3 regions of the Streptomyces sp. NPDC048001 genome follow, and region 3 is predicted to be linked to each of the others. Evidence: riboswitches for the same ligand, from Rfam matches in the RefSeq annotation. Region 3 holds a riboswitch; each other region holds the start of a gene.

The links. Region 3 has a riboswitch for thiamine pyrophosphate ahead of thiO (glycine oxidase ThiO). Riboswitches for the same ligand answer to the same signal wherever they lie in the genome.
Region 1: it holds a riboswitch for thiamine pyrophosphate, as region 3 does, so the genes downstream of both, thiC (phosphomethylpyrimidine synthase ThiC) here and thiO (glycine oxidase ThiO) in region 3, are expected to answer to the same signal.
Region 2: it holds a riboswitch for thiamine pyrophosphate, as region 3 does, so the genes downstream of both, ACGF15_RS06200 (thiamine ABC transporter substrate binding subunit) here and thiO (glycine oxidase ThiO) in region 3, are expected to answer to the same signal.

What each region holds. Positions count from the first base shown of each region.
Region 1 covers NZ_JBIDBN010000006.1:177,116-183,773, reverse strand. The annotation lists gene ACGF15_RS13120 (helix-turn-helix domain-containing protein) at 1-603, shown strand, start outside; gene ACGF15_RS13115 (SsgA family sporulation/cell division regulator) at 754-1,188, shown strand; gene ACGF15_RS13110 (YibE/F family protein) at 1,310-2,680, opposite strand; TPP riboswitch at 2,754-2,886, shown strand; gene thiC (phosphomethylpyrimidine synthase ThiC) at 2,879-4,669, shown strand; gene ACGF15_RS13100 (DUF805 domain-containing protein) at 5,076-5,429, shown strand; gene ACGF15_RS13095 (hypothetical protein) at 5,520-6,329, opposite strand; gene ACGF15_RS13090 (metallophosphoesterase) at 6,489-6,658, opposite strand, start outside.
Region 2 covers NZ_JBIDBN010000002.1:408,347-415,004, forward strand. The annotation lists gene ACGF15_RS06190 (GntR family transcriptional regulator) at 307-1,044, opposite strand; gene rlmN (23S rRNA (adenine(2503)-C(2))-methyltransferase RlmN) at 1,474-2,580, shown strand; TPP riboswitch at 2,684-2,789, shown strand; gene ACGF15_RS06200 (thiamine ABC transporter substrate binding subunit) at 2,783-3,877, shown strand; gene ACGF15_RS06205 (ABC transporter permease) at 3,853-5,562, shown strand; gene ACGF15_RS06210 (ABC transporter ATP-binding protein) at 5,562-6,590, shown strand; gene ACGF15_RS06215 (hypothetical protein) at 6,643-6,658, opposite strand, start outside.
Region 3 covers NZ_JBIDBN010000009.1:268,814-275,471, forward strand. The annotation lists gene ACGF15_RS18860 (Rv2175c family DNA-binding protein) at 1-354, opposite strand, end outside; gene ACGF15_RS18865 (NAD(P)/FAD-dependent oxidoreductase) at 451-1,710, opposite strand; TPP riboswitch at 2,158-2,270, shown strand; gene thiO (glycine oxidase ThiO) at 2,268-3,428, shown strand; gene thiS (sulfur carrier protein ThiS) at 3,425-3,625, shown strand; gene ACGF15_RS18880 (thiazole synthase) at 3,631-4,431, shown strand; gene pknB (Stk1 family PASTA domain-containing Ser/Thr kinase) at 4,625-6,562, shown strand; gene ACGF15_RS18890 (deoxyribonuclease IV) at 6,586-6,658, shown strand, end outside.

The DNA of each region.
Region 1 (6,658 bases), on a different contig from region 3:
ACGCACGAGGACTACCTGCGGCGGGACAAGGGCGTCTTCACCCTCGGCCCCGCGGTCGACCGGCTGGCCCTCGACCGCTCCCAGCAGAATCGTCGCGCCAGGCTCCAGGACTCCCTGACCCAGTGGCGGGACGCGATCGGCGTCGCCGTCTACTTCGCGGTGTACCGCGAGGGTGAGGTCGATGTCGTGGCGGTCTCCGACACGCCCTACGCCCCGGCCGTCCCCGAGTGGGCCGACTTCCGCGAGACCGCCCACGCCCATGCGATCGGGCAGTGCCTGCTCGGTCAGCTCGACACGGAGGCGCGGCGCGACCATCTCGACCGCCACCCGGTGCAGCAGGTCACGCCCTACTCCGTGCGCGACCGGGAGGCGCTGCTGGAGCGCATGGCCGCAAACGCCCGCCCGGGAACCGTGGTCGAGCGTCAGGAGTACGCGCTCGGAACCGTCTGCGCCGCTATTCCCGTCACCGTGGGTGACATGATCGGGACGATGGCGCTTTCTCTCCCCCTGGAGCAAGAGGCCCGTCTCCGTCCCGCAGTTGAACAGTTGCGGAGGGGAGTGAGGGAGCTCATGGAGTCTCTTGCGTTCTCTATCAGTATCTGAAATATCACTCCTTGTGATCTGCTAGCGGTTCCAGCACGATGGCGTCAAGAGGAACCGGGGGATCGTTCCCGGCCAACTCTTCTTCGTCGGTATGCCAGAACGCCGGTACGTCAGCACGGTTCAATCAGCTCCATCTCTGCGAGGTATGTGATGCGCGAGTCGGTTCAGGCCGAGGTCCTGATGAGCTTCCTGGTCTCCGAGGAGCTCTCCTTCCGGATCCCGGTGGAGCTGCGCTACGAGACAGGCGATCCGTACGCGGTGCGGATGACCTTCCACCTCCCCGGCGATGCTCCCGTGACCTGGGCCTTCGGGAGGGAGCTGCTGCTCGACGGGATCAACGCGCCCAGCGGGGACGGCGATGTGCACATCGCGCCGACCGGCCACGAGCCCCTGTCGGACGTGCACATCCGTCTGCGGGTCGGGGACGACTCGGCTCTCTTCCGGGCGGGGGCCCCGCCGCTCGTCGCCTTCCTGGACCGCACGGACAAGCTGGTTCCGCTCGGACAGGAGCTCGCGCTCGGTGACTTCGAGCTGAGCCTGGAGGAGGCACTGGGGCGCATCCTGGCCGAGGAGAACGCGGGCTGAGGGCGGCAGGGCCGGGAACCGGGCCGGCGGAAGCCCCGGCCGAGGTCCGGGCGGTGGAGGCGCCCGGCCCGGGCACCCCCGGCCGGCATGCTCCGTCACCGGCCGGCCGCCGCCCGGTCGGCTACCGCTTCCTGCGCCGTCCGCGACCGCCGGTCCGCCCTGCCCCCGCCGCGGCGGGCTTCCCCTCGGCGCCGGGCCGGTCCGCGGAGACCACCAGGGCGGCGAGCGCCGTGGTGACGGGTACGGAGGCGACCAGCCCGATCGAGCCGACCAGGGTCCGCACGATCTCCTGCGCCACGAGTTCGCTGTTGGCGACCGTGCCCACACTGGACTGGGCGATGCTGAACAGCAGGAGCAGCGGCAGTGCCGCGCCCGCGTAGGCGAGCACCAGGGTGTTGACGACGGAGGCGATGTGGTCGCGGCCGATCCGGATGGCCGCGCGGTACAGGGCGCGCGGCCCCATCCCCGGGTCCGCGTGGTGCAGTTCCCAGACCGCGGAGGTCTGCGTCACGGTGACGTCGTCGAGCACGCCCAGCGAGCCGATGATGACCCCGGCCAGCAGAAGGCCGCTCATGTCCAGCTCCGGGTAGAGGCCCTTGATCAGACCGGTGTTGTCGTCGGTGTTGCCGCTGAGGCTGGCCCAGCCGATGAACAGCGAGCCGAGCAGCCCGATGAGGAGCAGCGAGATCAGGGTGCCGAGCACCGCCACCGAGGTGCGGGCCGTGACGCCGTGGCACAGGTACAGCGCCATCAGCATGATCGCGCTGGAGCCCACCACGGCCACGACCAGCGGGTTCGACCCCTGCAGGATCGCCGGGAGGATGAACAGCGTCAGCACGGCGAAGGACACGGCCAGGGCGATCAGCGCCATGAGGCCGCGCATCCGCCCGACCAGCACCACCGCCAGGGCGAAGATGCCGGCCAGGACGGCGATCGGCACCTTGCGGTTCACATCGGTGACCGAGTACTGGAGGTCCCTGGGGGCGTCCGGGGCGTAGGCCACCACGACCCCCTGGCCCTCCCTCAGCTGCCGCGGGGCGTCGGGCTGGACGATCTCGACGAACCGCCGCCCCTTCTCCGGGCCGGTGGTCACCTCCACGGTCGCCCGGGCGCAGTCGCCCTGCCGGCGGTTCACCGCCTCCCGTCCCTCCGGGGTGGAGGTGTCGCCGGTCGGCGGCACCTGGGCCGCGTTGACCTCCTCGCAGGACACTCTCTCGAGTGCGACGACGGTGCCCTGCTCGGTCTGGCGGTCGAAGCCCACCCCGGTGCGCTCGTGGCCGGGGGCCCCACCGGGCCAGAGCACGGCCAGGCCCACCAGCACGGCCGTGGCGAAGGGGATGAGCACCGCGGCGATGACCCTGCGGAGGTGCCGGGACACCGGTTCGGCGGGGCCGTGCGCGTGGGAGTGGACATGCCCGGAGGCCGCGACATCGCCGGGGGCGGCTCCGTGGCCGTGGGAGTGCGGTTCGGGAGTCTGCTGCGAGGAGGTCACCGACAGATCATCGCAAGAACGCGAGGGGCCCACTGTTCAGCACGCCCGGCGGGACGCTAGCGTGGTGGCACGTTTTTGCACACGCGGGAGCTCGGAGCACCGGGCTGAGAGGGCGTTGACCTCCGTATATCCGTACGGGACAGCTGCGCCGACCGCCGAACCTGTTACCGGGTAATGCCGGCGTAGGGAGTAGGTCACATGACCACATCGGACGCACACACGCCTGCCTCCGACCAGAGCGGCGAGGCCGGGAGGTCCATCGGCTGGCACAAGGGGTACGTCGAGGGGTCGCGCCCCGACATCCGGGTGCCGGTGCGCAGGGTGCACCTCACCAACGGCCGTGACGTGACGCTGTACGACACCTCCGGTCCGTACACCGACCCCGGGGTCGACACCGACGTGCGCCGCGGGCTGCCGGCCCTCCGGGAGAACTGGATCGTCGCGCGCGGGGACACCGAGGAGTACGCCGGCCGGCCCGTCCGCCCCGAGGACGACGGCGTCAAGCACACCGCGCCGCGCGGGGGACTGCGCAACCTCGACGCCGTGTTCCCGGGACGCCCGCGCCAGCCGCGCCGCGGTCGCGAGGGCCGGGCGGTCACCCAACTCGCCTACGCCCGGCGGGGTGAGATCACCCCGGAGATGGAGTACGTGGCCCTCCGGGAGAACGTCTCCCCCGAGGTCGTGCGCGAGGAGATCGCGGCGGGGCGGGCCGTGCTGCCCGCCAACGTCAACCACCCCGAGATCGAGCCGATGATCATCGGCAAGCGGTTCCTGGTGAAGGTCAACGCCAACATCGGCAACTCCGCCGTCACCTCCTCCATCGAGGAGGAGGTGGAGAAGATGACCTGGGCGACGCGCTGGGGCGCCGACACGGTCATGGACCTCTCCACCGGCCGCAACATCCACACCACCCGCGAGTGGGTGCTGCGCAACTCCCCGGTGCCGATCGGCACGGTGCCGCTCTACCAGGCGCTGGAGAAGGTGGACGGCAAGGCCGAGGAGCTCACCTGGGAGATCTACAAGGACACGGTCGTCGAGCAGGCCGAGCAGGGCGTGGACTACATGACCGTCCACGCCGGTGTGCTGCTGCGCTATGTGCCGCTCACCGCCCGGCGCAAGACGGGCATCGTCTCGCGCGGCGGCTCGATCATGGCCGCGTGGTGCCTCGCGCACCACCGGGAGTCCTTCCTGTACGAGAACTTCGAGGAGCTCTGCGAGATCCTCGCCTCCTACGACGTCACCTACTCCCTCGGCGACGGCCTCCGCCCCGGTTCGATCGCGGACGCCAACGACGAGGCGCAGTTCGCCGAGTTGAGGACGCTCGGGGAGCTGAACACGATCGCCAAGCGGCACAACGTGCAGACCATGATCGAGGGCCCCGGCCATGTGCCGATGCACAAGATCAAGGAGAACATCGACCTCCAGCAGGAGATCTGCGAGGAGGCGCCGTTCTACACGCTCGGCCCGCTCACCACGGACGTCGCCCCGGCCTACGACCACATCACCTCGGGGATCGGCGCCGCGATGATCGCCTGGTGGGGCACGGCGATGCTCTGCTACGTCACGCCCAAGGAGCACCTCGGCCTGCCCGACCGCGACGACGTGAAGACCGGCGTCATCACGTACAAGATCGCGGCGCATGCGGCGGACCTGGCCAAGGGGCATCCCGGTGCGCAGGAGTGGGACGACGCGCTGTCCGACGCGCGGTTCGAGTTCCGCTGGGAGGACCAGTTCAACCTGGCGCTCGACCCGGACACGGCCCGCGAGTACCACGACGAGACGCTGCCCGCGGAGCCGGCGAAGACGGCGCACTTCTGCTCCATGTGCGGTCCGAAGTTCTGCTCGATGAAGATCAGCAGAAGCATCACGGAGCAGTTCGGCGGCGACGATCCGCTGGTCGGCGACGACGAGGCCCGTGCGGGGATGCTGGCCAAGTCGGCCGAGTTCGCGGCCCAGGGCAACCGGCTGTACCTGCCGATCGCCGACTGAGGCCCCGAGGCCGCGATGTCCCCCGGCAGGCGCCGGGGGACATCGTCGTATGCGGGGGTTCCGCGACGGACAGGCTCCCGTGCGGGTCCGCCGCCGTCGCCGCGCACGGGGCCGCCGGAACCGGACCGGGCGGTGGGGCCGCTCGCCCTTCGCTCCGGCGCACGGCTGCCCCCGTGGAGGTGCGAGGGGAGCGGGCTGTCCCCAGGTCCTGGGTCCCCCGCGGGCCTCGCGGGCCGGGGGGCGCCGCCCGCGGGGCGGGCGGCGCTCGGACACGGTTGGGACGCAGGTCGGTGACGTTTCGGCCGTGACCGGTCCGCGCCTTGCCCGGCGACCACCCCATGGATAAGTTTCAGCCGCTTGTCTGAAATTCGATCTGCCCTGACATGGGCATGGGGAGGGGACCGCAGTGAACTGGTACCTGGCAGTACTGAAGAACTACGTGGGATTCAGCGGCCGTGCGCGCCGTACGGAATTCTGGATGTACACGCTCTTCAACTCCCTCGCGACGCTCGTGCTGTACGTCGCGGGCATGGCGATCGACACGATGGTCCCGTACTTCCTCTACTCCGTCGCGACCTTCCTGCCGTCCCTCGCCGTGGCCTTCCGGCGGCTGCACGACACCGGCCGCCCCGCGTGGTGGCTCCTGCTGGGCTTCGTCCCGTTCGTCGGCGGCATCATCCTGATCGTCTTCCTGGCCTCCGAGGGCCAGGAGGAGGCGAACCGGTACGGCGCCAACCCCAAGGCCGTGCCCGCCGCCTGATCTCCACGGCGGCCCGAGTGCGCCGCCCCGTCCCCGTTCGCCGCACTCCCCGGCTCGCCCACCGGCGCCCGGGGGCGGCGGACGGGCCGGTCATTCCGGGCGGTGTTCCGGGCCGCCGAACTCGGGCCCGGAGAAGTCGGGGCTGGAGAACGTCGGCCGCCGCCCGCCGGTCCGGCCCTCCGAGGGGCTGGTGAAGTCCGGCCCGCTGTAGCCGACCTTGGGTATGCGGCCCACCCGCGGCGGCGGGTCCAGCCGGGCCCGGGGGGCGGTGTCGTCGAGGGCCGCCCTGAGGAAGGGCAGCATCCCCCGCTCCAGCAGTGCCGCACCCCAGGCGTCCTTGGCGCTGCGCACCTCGTCCGGCAGCGCGTCGAAGGGTCTGCCGTCGGCGACATGGCTGGCGTCGTTGCGCAGGGCCGTCAGCAGCAGGGCCACCGCCGCGGCCAGGATCGCGGCGGCGGTCAGGGCGGCGAAGGCCCAGCCGGTGGAGACCAGGGCGCCGGCCAGGGACGGCGGCGGGCTGAGCACCTTCAGCAGATAGCCGACGGCCAGCAGGATCACCGCGGCCGTGCCCGCGAGCATCGGCGCCAGGACGGTGACCACCGCGGCCAGTCCCGCTCCCGTCCGGGTGGTCTCCCCCGCACCGGACGGGAGGACCGTGCCGGCCGCCGCGGCGCGTACCTCGGCACGGACCCGCACGTAGTGCTCGTACTCGACGGCAGCGGCGGCGGTGATCAGGGCCGTCGCGTCCAGTGCGGTGGCGCGCAACTGCTCGGTCGTCAGTCCGGCGCCCGCGATGGCGGGATCCCGTCCCTCGCGTGCGGTGCGCAGTGCTGCGTCGAGGATCCGCTCGTAGTCGGTGCGGTCCTCGGCCAGCAGGTGCGGAGCGCTTCTCATGTGCATCCCCCGAAGCTCCGTAGGGCCGGATCGCACGTGGTGGCCGGGCGGTCGGGCGGAAACGGAGGAGAGCCTGCTACGGATACGCCGATGGTAGAGCGGTCACGGCACACGGTGACAGAGGGTTTCCGTAATTCGCCGGATGCCCGAGAGACGGGTGGTCGGTCAGCGAGCGAGCGGCAGCTGCTGGACAAGCAGCTTTCCGGCCATGGTCACGCCGCCGTCCATGGCGATGGCCAGGTCGTCGGCGTAGACGTGGGGGCCCTCGACCCGTGGACGCTCGCCCTCCCCGCCGTCCTCGGTGCCGACCTCGCCCAGGAGGTAGGGGATGGGGC
Region 2 (6,658 bases), on a different contig from region 3:
GGCAACCGGCCGCAGCCATCACGCTGCGGCGATCGTTCGTACATGTCTCGCCTTCGGGAGCGTGCTCCCGTTGCAGGCTGCGAGACGGTGACCTTTCGGTCTCGCCCTCCGGTTGACCAGGGATCCGGGACCCTCGGCCCGCTCTGTCCCGGGCCCCTGGAGATGAGCGCACGCCGGATGGACCCCTTCCGGGGCCCGGGAACGGCGAACATCCCTAGGGATATTTAAAGCATGCTTCCCTAGGGAGGTCAACAGGGCGCGAAAAAGGGCCCGCGTGAGCGGGCCCTTCTCGGTGGCGAACGTGGGTCAGCCGGTGATGTGGTACTCCATGACGTACACGCCTGCGTTGAGGAGCATCCGGTTCACCTCCACCGGCGTGCCGTCCTCCGTCAGGGCCGTCCGGTAGATCTCCACCACCGGAGTCCCCTCGGTCAGGCGGAGGCGCTCCGTTTCCTCCTGGCTCGGCATGCGCGAGCGCAGTTCCTCGACGAACCGAACAGGCTTGGCGCCGAGTTCGGCCAGTCGTGCGTACGTGCCGCCGGGGCCGGTGTCCTCGTGGGCGATCGCCGACTCCCTGACAAGGGCCGCCGGCAGGTACGAGACCGCTGCCTGGACAGGCTCGCCTTCGACCGAGAAGACGCGGTCTCGGACGATGACCGCGGTCCCCTCGTCGAGTCCGAGCATGCGCGCCACGTCATCGGGGGCCGGAGCCTCGTAGACCCGCAGCCCCGTGACGCTCATAGGCCGGTCGCCGACGTCGGTGCTCCAGATGGAGCGTCCGGTACCCCATCCGTCCTGAGCGAGGCGCCGATTCGCGACCCGTCGGATCGGCTGGAACTCGCGGACGTACGTCCCGCTGCCTTTCCGCCGGACGGCCAGCCCTTCGGACACCAGCAACGTGAGTGCGCGTCGTGCTGTCTCCTTGGCCACCCCGTGCTGCTTAACGAGGGCAGGCTCGCCGGGAAGCCGGGCGCCGGGCGCAAGGTCACCGGACCGAATGCGCTCCCGCAATCCGTCGGCAATCTCCCGGGCAGTCTCCGCCATCAAGCTCCTCACTTCCCTAGGGTGGTATCTACAGCTTGGCACACAGGTGACCGGATACCCCATCGGAGGGGCGCCATGATCCGACTCCACCGCTATGAGTGTCGACACACAGTAGGAAGTCGTGCGCGTGGCCGGTGACAGCGGGCCCTTCTCCGGCCTTGAAGGAGCCTGCCCGCTGCACGCACCCGGGCTTGCGCCGGGTGGGCGCCGAACAGTGGCCGGGAGTGCTCCCGCCCTGCCGTTCCCGGGGGCTCGTGGGTTGGTCGCGCGCAGGTGGAAGCCGACTTCGGGAGCCGGTAGGGGATGGAGCCCGGGCCGTCCCTGGGCCGTCTGAGGGCCGCCATGGGTCACCGATGGCCACCGTCAACCACCGCTCCCCAGACGGAGGCGCCAAGGTCAGCCGACTCCGTCTGCGACACTGGACGCACCATGCCCAAGCCAGGAGAACTGACCTTCGTCGCCCCCCGCGGAGCCAAGCAGCCGCCGCGGCACCTCGCCGACCTCACGCCCGCCGAGCGCAAGGAGGCCGTGGCCGCGGTCGGCGAGAAGCCGTTCCGCGCCAAGCAGCTGTCCCAGCACTACTTCGCGCGCTACGCCCACGACCCCGCGCAGTGGACGGACATCCCCGCCGCCGCCCGCGAGAAGCTCGCCGGTGAGCTGCTGCCCGAGCTGATGTCGGTCGTGCGCCACATCTCCTGCGACAGCGACACCACCCGCAAGACCCTGTGGCGGCTCCACGACGGCACTCTGGTGGAGTCGGTGCTGATGCGCTACCCGGACCGGGTCACCATGTGCATCTCCTCGCAGGCGGGCTGCGGGATGAACTGCCCCTTCTGCGCCACCGGGCAGGCGGGTCTGGACCGCAACCTGTCGACCGCGGAGATCGTGCACCAGATCGTCGACGGGATGCGCGCCCTGCGCGACGGCGAGGTCCCCGGCGGCCCGGCCCGGCTGTCCAACATCGTCTTCATGGGCATGGGCGAGCCGCTCGCCAACTACAAGCGGGTCGTCGGCGCCATCCGGCGCCTGACCGACGCGGAGCCGGACGGCCTCGGCCTGTCGCAGCGCGGCATCACGGTCTCCACCGTCGGCCTGGTCCCGGCCATGCTGCGCTTCGCCGACGAGGGCTTCAAGTGCCGTCTCGCGGTCTCCCTCCACGCGCCCGACGACGAACTGCGCGACACGCTCGTCCCGGTCAACACCCGCTGGAAGGTCCGCGAGGTGCTCGACGCCGCCTGGGAGTACGCGGAGAAGTCGGGCCGCCGCATCTCAATCGAGTACGCCCTCATCCGGGACATCAACGACCAGGCCTGGCGCGGCGACCTGCTCGGCCGCCTCCTCAAGGGACGGCGCGTCCATGTGAACCTGATCCCGCTCAACCCGACCCCCGGCTCCAAGTGGACGGCCTCGCGGCCCGAGGACGAGCGGGCGTTCGTGGCGGCGATCGCCGCCCACGGCGTGCCGGTCACCGTCCGGGACACCCGGGGCCAGGAGATCGACGGGGCCTGCGGCCAGCTGGCGGCGCAGGAGCGCTGACCGCCCCGGGCCGCGGCCTTTGCCGCCGCGGCCCGGACGGCCGGAATGCTCCGGGGCCATGGCTGGTACTGTGCCCCGTGCGATCGCACAAATGAACAGCACATCCTTCCGACAGGGGAGCGCACCACAGCGCTGAGAGTGCGGCACGGCCGCAGACCCTCGGACCTGATCCGGGTCATACCGGCGTAGGGAGTCAACCGTCATGAACAGCCAGCTTCGCCGTGCCGTCGGCACGGCCCTCGCCACCGCCCTCGGCGCCACCGCCCTCGCGGCCTGCGGCGGGGAGTCCGGCGGCTCCGGCGGCCAGGACGGCGGCGGGTCCACCGTCACCCTGGTCACCCACGATTCCTTCGCCGCCTCCGAAGAGGTGCTGAAGGAGTTCACCGAGCAGACCGGCTACACGGTCAAGGTCCTCAAGAGCGGCGACGCGGGCACCGCGCTCAACAAGGAGATCCTGACCAAGGGATCCCCCCAGGGCGACGTCTTCTTCGGCGTCGACAACACCCTCCTCTCCCGCGCGCTCGACAACGACCTCTTCACGCCCTACGAGGCGAAGGGGCTCGACCGGGTCGCCGCCGAGTTCCGGCTGGACGGCGAGAAGAAGCGCGTCACCCCGGTCGACACCGGCGACATCTGCGTGAACTACGACAGGGAGTTCTTCGCGGAGCGGAAGCTGGAGCCGCCCCGCACCTTCGCCGACCTCGCCGAGCCCGCCTACAAGGACATGCTGGTCGTGGAGAACGCGGCCACCTCCTCGCCCGGCCTGGGCTTCCTGCTCGGCACCGTCGGCGCCTTCGGCGAGGACGGCTGGCAGGACTACTGGAAGAAGCTGCGGGCCAACGGCGTCAAGGTGGTCGACGGCTGGGAGCAGGCGTACAACGAGGAGTTCTCCGGCTCGGCGGGCGGCAGGCAGTCCGGGGCCGAGCGGCCGCTCGTCGTCTCCTACGCCTCCAGCCCGCCCGTCGAGGTCCTGTACGCGGAGCCCCAGCCGGAGGAGGCGCCCACCGGCGTCGCGACCGGGACCTGCTTCCGCCAGATCGAGTTCGCGGGCCTCCTCGACGGCGCGAAGAACGAGAAGGGCGGCAAGGCCCTGATCGACTTCCTGGTCTCCACCGCCTTCCAGGAGGACATGCCGCTGAACATGTTCGTCCACCCGGTCGTGGCGGACGCGAAGCTGCCGGAGCTCTTCACCGAGCACGGTGTCGTGGTGGAGGAGCCCGCGACCGTCGCGCCCGCCACCATCGCCGACAAGCGGGAGCAGTGGGTCCGCGCGTGGTCCTCGCTCGTCCTGAAGTAGACGACTCCGCCCGCGCGGCGCCCCCCGGGGGGACGGCGCCGCGCGGGACGGCGGTCCGGTTCGCCCTGATGGCGGTGCCGGTCGCGTTCTTCGCCGTCTTCTTCGCCTACCCGGTCTCCGCCATCGTCGCCCGCGGCCTGCACCACGGCGGCGGCTGGGACCTGGGCCGCATCGTCGGGACCGCCACCCGCCCGGACATCCTGGGCGTGCTGTGGTTCACCACCTGGCAGGCGCTCGCCTCCACGGCCCTCACCCTGCTCCTCGCCCTCCCCGGCGCCTACGTCCTCGCCCGGCTGGACTTCCCCGGCAGGCGCCTGCTGCGGGCCGTCGTCACGGTGCCCTTCGTCCTGCCGACGGTCGTCGTGGGCGCGGCCTTCCTCGCCCTGGTGGGCCGCGGCGGCCTGCTGGACGACCTGTGGGGGGTGCGCCTGGACACGACCGTCTGGGCCATCCTGCTCGCGCACGTCTTCTTCAACTACGCGGTGGTCGTCCGCACGGTCGGCGGCCTGTGGGCGCAACTGGACCCGCGCCAGGAGGAGGCCGCGCGGATGCTCGGCGCGGGCCGCCTCGCCGCCTGGCGCAGCGTCACCCTGCCCGCCCTGGCGCCCTCCCTGGCGGCGGCCGCGCTGATGGTCTTCCTGTTCACCTTCACCTCCTTCGGCGTGGTCCAGATCCTCGGCGGGCCGACCTTCACCACCCTGGAGGTCGAGATCTACCGGCAGACCGCCGACCTCCTCGACCTGCCCACCGCCGCCGTCCTGACCCTCCTGCAGTTCGCCGCCGTGGGCACGGTCCTCGCGGTCCACGCCCGGATCGTCCGGCGCCGGGAGGCCGCGCTGCGCCTGGTGGACCCCGCGCACACCGCCCACCGCCCGCGGGGCGCCGCGCAGTGGCTGCTGCTGGGCGGCGTCGGAGCCACGGTGGCCGCGCTGCTGCTCGCCCCGCCGGCCGTCCTGGTGGAGCGGTCGCTGGACACCCCGCGCGGCTACGGCCTCGACTACTACCGGGCCCTGTTCGAAGTGGACTCCCGGGGCGGGTCCTTCCTCGTCCCGCCGATCGAGGCCGTGGGCAACTCCCTGGGGTACGCGCTCGCGGCGACGGCCGTCTCGGTCACCGTCGGCGGTCTCGCGGCGGCCGCCCTCACCCGCCGGGCGGGCCGGCTGGTCCGCGGCTTCGACGCGCTGCTGATGCTCCCGCTCGGGGTCTCGGCGGTCACCGTCGGCTTCGGCTTCCTGATCACGCTCGACGAGCCGCCGCTCGACCTGCGCACGTCCTGGATCCTGGTGCCGCTCGCGCAGGCGCTGGTGGGCATCCCCTTCGTGGTGCGCATCATGCTGCCGGTGCTCCGCGCCGTCGACGAACGGCTCCGGGAGGCCGCCGCCGTGCTGGGGGCCTCGCCGCTGCGTGCCTGGCGGGAGGTCGACCTCCCGCTGGTGCGCCGTGCCCTGCTGGTGGCGGCCGGATTCGCCTTCGCCGTCTCGCTCGGCGAGTTCGGGGCCACGGTGTTCATCGCCCGCCCGGACAACCCGACGCTGCCGGTGGCCGTCGCGCGGCTGCTGGGCCGGCCCGGGGAGCTCAACTACGGCCAGGCGATGGCCCTGGCCACCCTGCTGATGGCGGTCTGCGCGGCGGCGCTGCTGCTGCTCGAACGCTTCCGTCCCGACAAGACCTCCGGGGAGTTCTGATGGCGCTGCTGCGGCTGGAGGGCGTGGGCGTCCGCTTCGAGGGGAGGACGGCGCTGGACGGGGTGGACCTGGAGGTCCCGGAGCACCGCACGGTGTGCGTGCTGGGCCCCAGCGGGAGCGGGAAGTCGACGCTGCTGCGCGTGGTGGCGGGGCTGCAGCGCGCCGACCGCGGCCGGGTGCTGCTGGCCGGGGCCGACCAGGCGGGGGTGCCCCCGCACCGGCGCGGCGTGGGGCTGATGTTCCAGGACCACCAGCTCTTCCCACAGCGGGACGTCGCGGGCAACGTGGCCTTCGGGCTGCGGATGCGCGGGGCGGGGCGGGAGGAGCGGGACCGCCGGGTGGGGGAGTTGCTGGAGCTGGTCGGGCTGCCCGGGGCGCAGCGCCGCGCGGTGCCCACCCTCTCCGGCGGCGAGCAGCAGCGGGTGGCGCTGGCCAGGGCGCTCGCCCCGCAGCCGAAGCTGCTGATGCTGGACGAGCCCCTCGGGCAGCTGGACCGCGGCCTGCGCGAGCGGCTCGTCACCGAGCTGCGCGGACTCTTCGGCCGCCTGGGTACGACGGTGCTGGCCGTCACCCACGACCAGGGCGAGGCCTTCGCCCTCGCCGACCGGGTCGTGGTGATGCGGGACGGGCGGGTCGCCCAGAGCGGTACCCCGCTGGAGGTCTGGGGGCGTCCCGCGTCGCAGTTCGTGGCCCGCTTCCTCGGCTTCGACAACCTCGTGGACTGCACCGTCACGGGCACCCGGGCCGACACGCCCTGGGGCGCCGTGGAGGTCCCCGCCGGGGAGCCCCAGGGGGAGGGGACCCTGCTCGTGCGGCCCTCCGGTGTGCGCGTCGGCCCCGAGGGCGAGGGACTGGCGGCCACCGTCGAGGCGCGGACCTTCCGCGCGGGCCGGGTGGCCGTCCGCCTGCGGCCCGATACGGGCCCCGGACTGGAGGCCGACTGCGCCCTGGGCGAGGTGCCGCCGGAGGGCGCGCGGGTCGGGCTGCGGTTCGGTGCCGGGGAGACGGTGGTCCTGGACCGGGTCTAGAGGCGCTGCCCGGGGCGGCCGCCCGGCTCCGTGCCGCCCGTGCCCGCGGCCCTCAGAGGGCCAGCGGT
Region 3 (6,658 bases):
CGCCTGCGCCCGGCGCTTCACCTCCGTGCCGCGGTTCTCGCCCAGGGCCTGGGCCGGGGTGCCCGGAAGGGTCGGGTCAGGGGTGAACAGCCACTCCAGCATCTCCTCGTCGGTGAAGCCGTCGTCCCGCAGCAGGGTCAGGGTCCCGGACAGGCCCTTGACGACCCGGTCGCCGTCGATGAAGGCGGCCGGCACCTGGAGGGTCCGGTTCTCGCCGCGGCGTACGGCGATCAGCTGGCCCTCCTTGACCAGCTGCCGCACCCGGGTCACCTCGACATCGAGCATTTCCGCGATGTCCGGCAGGTGGAGCCAGGCGGGGACGAGGGCGTCGGTCTTAGCGTCAATCTCGGTCACGGGGACAAGCCTGCCATCCGCGGCGGGCAGCCGGTAGCCGACGCCTGCGCGAGGGCTCGGGGATCCGCCGTCCGGCCGCGCCTGCGGGGACGGCCGTCACAGGACGGCGGACTTCAGCGGGACGGCGGGATCGGCGGCGCGGACCGGGTCCGGCCGGGCACCCGCGGCGATCAGCCTGCGCCCCTGGGCCACGTCGCGCGGCCGGTCCACGGCCAGCACGGCGACGAGCACGCCCTCCCGCAGCCAGAGCGCGGTCCACGCGCTGTCCGCCCACGGGTCGCCGCGCCACAGCAGGGTGTCGGCCGCCGGGTGGTGGCCGGCGTACTGCACGAAGCGGCCGAACTGCTCGGACCAGAAGTACGGCACGGGGTCGTAGGGCTCCGCCCCTCCCCCGGTGATCGCCGCGGCCACGGTGCGCGGGCCCTGGAGGGCGTTGTCCCAGTGGTGGACCAGCAGCCGCCTGCCGTACCGGGCGGACGGGTAGGAGGCGCAGTCCCCCACCGCGTAGACGTCGGGCGCGGAGGTGCGCAGACCCGCGTCGGCCAGGACCGCGCCGTCGGGGCCGAGGGCGATGCCGCTGCCGGCCAGGGCGGCGGTGGCCGGCCGGGCCCCGATCCCCACGACCACCGCGTCCGCGGCGATCCGGCGCCCGGCCCCGTCCTCCGCGCCGCTCCCGGCGAGCGTGACGGCTCCCGGTTCCACCGCGGCGACCCGTTCACCGGTGAGCAGCCGTACCCCCGCCTCGGCGTACCAGCGGGCCATGGGCGCGGCGGCCTCGGCCGGCAGCGAGCCGGCCAGCGGACGGTCGGCGGCCTCCACCACGGTGACGGCGCAGCCCGCCGCCCGGGCCGCGGTGGCGAACTCCGCCCCGATCCAGCCGGCCCCGACGACCACGATCGCGTGCCGGCGTGCGAGGACGGGCCGCAGCCGCTCGGCGTCGTCCAGGGTCCGCAGCAGGTGCACCCCGGGCACGCCCTCCGTACCGGGCAGGGCCACGGGAACGGCGCCGGTGGCGAGGACGAGGGTGTCGTAGGCCACCGGACCGGCCTCGGTGTCCACCTCGTGGTCCTCGGGGCGCACCCCGGTGACCTCGCAGCCGAGGCGCAGCTCGACGCCGAGGGCGTCGAAGTCGATGTCGAAGGCCGAGCCCTCCGCGGTGCCCAGCAGGACCGCCTTGGACAGCGGCGGCCGGTCGTAGGGCTGGTGGGGTTCGGCGCCGATCAGGGTGACGGCCCCGGTGAAGCCGGCCTCGCGCAGGGCGACCGCGGTCTGCACCCCCGCCATGCCCGCGCCCGCGACGACGACCCGCCGCGCGTCCCGTACCCCGTTACCTCCGCCGTGCGTCTGCTCGCTCACCCGGCCACCCTAAGGGCAGCACCCGGCCCGGACGCCGGCGCCGACGGGGCGTCCGGGCGCCGGCTCCTCGACGGCGCCGGTGCCGCGGCCCTCGCGGGACTCCCGCGCCCGCGTCTCGTCTAGGCGCACGCGGCCGGGCGGGAGTTGGGACACCCACGGGCGCGGCGGCCCGCGGCGGTGGTGCCGTCCGTCCCGGGCCGGACACGGCGGACGTCGAGCGCGTCGCCCGTCCGGGTGCCGACCGGCCGGCCGTGCACCGGCTCCCCCACCCGGCCCGGACACGCCCCCGCCGCCGGTGGAGGCGAACCGGGTGCGCGCGCCGACCCGGCCCGGCGCGAGGATGCGCCCGGCGGGCGATCCGGCCGTCGGTGCCCGCTCCCGCCCCGCCCGCCGGGGCCCGGCGGCTGCCTTACCCCGCCCGAGGCCCTGGGTTTAGGGTGGCCACCGTAAGGCACACGCGGGAGCCCGGACGCACCGGGCTGAGAGGGAGGCTGGCCGGCCTCCGACCGTACGAACCTGATCCGGGTCATGCCGGCGAAGGGAGGGGCTGGACGCCCATGTCTCGTACACCGACCGCGCCCGACGTCCTCGTCATCGGGGGCGGCGTCATCGGACTGGTCACCGCCTGGCGGGCGGCGCAGCGCGGGATGCGCGTCACCCTCGCCGACCCCGACCCGGGCGGCGGGGCCGCCCGGGTGGCGGCCGGGATGCTGGCCGCGGTGACCGAACTCCACTACGGGGAGCAGGCACTGCTCGCGCTGAACCTCGACTCCGCCCGCCGCTACCCGGCGTTCGCGGCGGAACTCGAGGAGGCGAGCGGCACGCCCACGGGCTACCGCCGCTGCGGCACGCTCGCCGTGGCCCTCGACGCGGACGACCGCGCGCACCTCAGGGAGCTGCACGACCTCCAGATGCGCTCGGGCCTGGACTCCGCCTGGCTGAGCGGCCGCGAGTGCCGGAGGCTGGAGCCGATGCTGGCGCCCGGAGTCCGCGGCGGGCTGCGTGTCGACGGCGACCACCAGGTCGACCCGCGCCTGCTCGCCTCGGCGCTGCTGACGGCCTGCCGGCGCGGCGGGGTCGAGTTCCGCCGCGAGTGGGCGCGTGAACTGACCGTCTCGGGCGACCGGGCGGCGGGGGCGCTCCTCGCCGACGGCAGCCGCGTCTCCGCGGACCAGGTGGTGCTGGCGGGCGGCAGTCTCAGCGGGCGGCTCGCGGGCGTGCCGCGGGACGTGCTGCCGCCGGTCCGGCCCGTCAAGGGCCAGGTGCTGCGGCTGACCGTGCCGCCGGCCTTCGGGCCCTTCCTCTCCCGGACCGTGCGCGCGGTGGTCCGGGGCAGCCAGGTCTACCTGGTGCCGCGGGAGTCCGGCGAACTGGTCGTCGGGGCGACCAGCGAGGAACTGGGCTGGGACACCACGGTCACCGCGGGCGGCGTCTACGAACTGCTGCGCGACGCCCATGAACTGGTGCCGGGCATCACCGAACTCCCCCTGGTGGAGACCCGGGCCGGGCTGCGCCCCGGCTCCCCCGACAACGCCCCGCTGCTCGGGCGCACCGCGCTGCCCGGGCTGCTGCTGGCCACCGGGCACTACCGCAACGGCGTGCTGCTGACCCCGGTGACCGGCGAGGTGCTGGCCGAGGTGCTGGCGGGCGGCGAACCCCCCGCGACCGCACGCCCGTTCAGCCCCCGCCGCTTCTCACGACAGGAAGTCCCCGCATGAACGTCTCCGTCAACGGCACCCGCCGCGACCTCGCCCCCGGCACCACCCTGGAGGCGGTGGTCGGCTCCCTGAGCACGGCTCCGACCGGGGTGGCCGCCGCGGTGAACGAGACGGTCGTGCCGCGCGGGCGGTGGACCGCGACCCTGCTGTCCGACGGCGACCGCGTCGAGGTCCTCACCGCCGTGCAGGGAGGGTGAGCGCCGTGGCCGACGACCGTCTCGTCATCGGGGGCACCTCCTTCGCCTCCCGCCTGATCATGGGCACCGGCGGTGCGCCGAGCCTGGAGGTGCTGGAGCGCTCGCTGGCCGCCAGCGGCACCGAGCTGACCACCGTCGCGATGCGGCGGCTGGACCCGACCGTGCAGGGCTCCGTCCTCTCCGTGCTGGCGCGGCTCGGCATCCGGGTGCTGCCGAACACCGCCGGGTGCTACACGGCGGGTGAGGCGGTGCTCACGGCCCGGCTCGCCCGCGAGGCGCTCGGCACGGACTGGATCAAACTGGAGGTCGTCGCGGACGAGCGCACCCTGCTGCCGGACGGCGGGGAGCTGCTGGAGGCCGCGGAGACGCTGGTCGACGACGGGTTCACCGTCCTGCCGTACACCAACGACGACCCCGTCCTGGCGCGGCGGCTCCAGGAGGCGGGCTGCGCGGCGGTCATGCCGCTCGGCTCGCCGATCGGCTCCGGGCTGGGCATCCGCAACCCGCACAACTTCCGGCTGATCGTGGAGCAGGCGAGGGTGCCGGTGATCCTGGACGCGGGGGCGGGTACGGCCTCGGACGCGGCGCTGGCGATGGAGCTGGGCTGCGACGCGGTGATGCTGGCCTCGGCGGTCACCCGGGCGCAGGAGCCGGTGCTGATGGCCGAGGCCATGCGGCACGCGGTGGAGGCGGGGCGGCTGGCACGGCGGGCGGGGCGCATCCCGCGCCGCCACTTCGCCGAGGCGTCCTCCCCCGTCGAGGGGCGGGCCGACCTGGCGCACGACCCGGAGCGCCCGGCCTTCTGAAGCCCGCGCGCGCTCCGCAGGCCGCCGGGCGCGGACCGCGGCCGCGCGGGCCCGGCGGGCGCCCCCGCCGGGCCCGACGGGGCCCGGAACGCGGGCGCCGCCGGGCGCGGGGCGGCGCGGCGTGCGTCACAACCGCGCTGCAAGCCCGTACCGGAGCGCCGGGGGCCCGGTGCGCGGCTCGTAGACTCTCCCCGTGGACACGACCCTCCAGGACCCCCTCGTCGGGCAGCTGCTCGACGGCCGCTACCGCATCGAGGCGCGCATCGCCGTCGGCGGCATGGCCACGGTCTACCGGGCCGTCGACACCCGGCTCGACCGGGTGCTCGCGCTCAAGGTGATGCACCCGGAGCTGGCGGCCGACGCGACCTTCGTCGAGCGCTTCATCCGCGAGGCCAAGTCCGTCGCGCGCCTGGCGCACCCCAATGTGGTCGGTGCGTTCGACCAGGGCGCGGAGGGCGCGTACGTCTACCTGGCCATGGAGTACGTCGAGGGCTGCACCCTGCGGGACGTGCTGCGCGAGCGGGGGGCGCTGTCGCCGCGGGCCGCGCTGGACATCCTGGAGCCGGTGCTCGCCGCGCTCGGCGCCGCGCACCGGGCGGGCTTCGTGCACCGCGACATGAAGCCGGAGAACGTCCTGATAGGGGACGACGGCCGGGTCAAGGTCGCCGACTTCGGCCTGGTGCGCGCCGTGGACACCGTGACCAACACCTCGGGGGCGCTGCTGGGCACCGTCTCCTATCTGGCCCCCGAGCAGATCGAGTACGGCACCGCCGATCCCCGGGCCGACGTCTACGCCTGCGGTGTGGTGCTCTACGAGATGCTCACCGGCGGCAAGCCGCACGGCGGCGAGACCCCGGCCCAGGTGCTGTACCGGCACCTGAACGAGGACGTCCCGCCGCCCTCGGCCGCCGTGCCGGGCCTGGCCCCGGCCCTGGACGACCTGGTGGCGGGCGCCACCGCACGCACCCCCGAGGTGCGCCCGCAGGACGCCGTGGCGCTGCTCGCCGCGGTGCGCTCGGCCCGCGGCTCCCTGGACGAGGCGCAGCTGGACGCGGTGCCGCCCGGGGCGGCCGCGCTCGGCGCGGGGGAAGGGGACGCGGAGCGCACGGACGTCCTGCCGCGCACCGTCGCCCGCCGGGCGGCGCCGGAGGCGGAGGTGCACCGCACGGCCCGGCTGGCCGCGCCGGTGCCCGGGCCCCCCGGGTCCGGGCCGGGCGGCCGCGGGGGCCTGCGGGGGCGCTTGCCGCGACGCCCGGCGCTCACCCTGGTGGCCGTGGTCCTCGCGGTCCTGGGCCTCGGCGCCGGCGTGTGGTACATCAACTCGGGCCAGTTCACCCGGGTGCCGGCGCTGATCGGCACCACGGAGGCGCAGGCCCGTGAGCGGCTGGACGCCGCGGGACTGGACGTCCGGGGGGTGAGCCGCGAGTTCAGCGAGTCCGTGCCGCGGGGCTCGGTGCTCCGCAGCGACCCGGGCACCAACGAGCGGGTCCGCGGCAACGGTTCCGTGACGCTGGTCGTCTCGCGCGGTCCGCGGATCGTGAAGGTCCCCGACCTGGCGGGGCGGCCGCTGGAGCAGGCGCAGGAGGCGCTGCGGGAGGCGGGGCTCGCCCCGGGCGTGGTGACGAGGGAGTTCGACGAGACCGTGCAGCAGGGGTCGGTGATCCGCACGGATCCGGAGGCGGGCAGCAGCCGCAGCCCGGACAGCGCGGTGTCGCTGGTCGTGAGCCGGGGCGCGCCCGTCGACGTCCCGGACGTCACCGGCGAGTCGGCGGCCGCGGCGCGGCAGGCGCTGGAGGGCGCCGGGCTGGGCGTGGAGCTCGCCCCCGGGCGGGTGAACTCGCCGCATCCCGCCGGCAGCGTGGCCCGCCAGTCCGCCGCCGAGGGGACCCGGCTCGCCGCCGGCGACACGGTGACGCTGACCCTGTCGAAGGGGCCCCGGATGGTGCCGGTGCCGGATGTGGTCGGCACCCCGGTGGAGGAGGCGAAGGCCCGGCTGGAGGCGGCCGGGTTCGCGGTGGAGGTCCGCAAGACCTTCCCCTTCCTCGGCGACGAGGTCGCGAGCCAGTCCGTCGCGGGCGGCGAGGAGGCGCCCGAGGGCAGCACGATCACCCTCCGGGTCGAGGGGCTGTAGAGGACGTGCCGAGGCGCAACCCTGTGGGCAGCCATGTCCCCGTGGCCGGCGGACTGGCCACGACCGGCCTGGCCTACGCCCGTGAGCTGGGCGCGG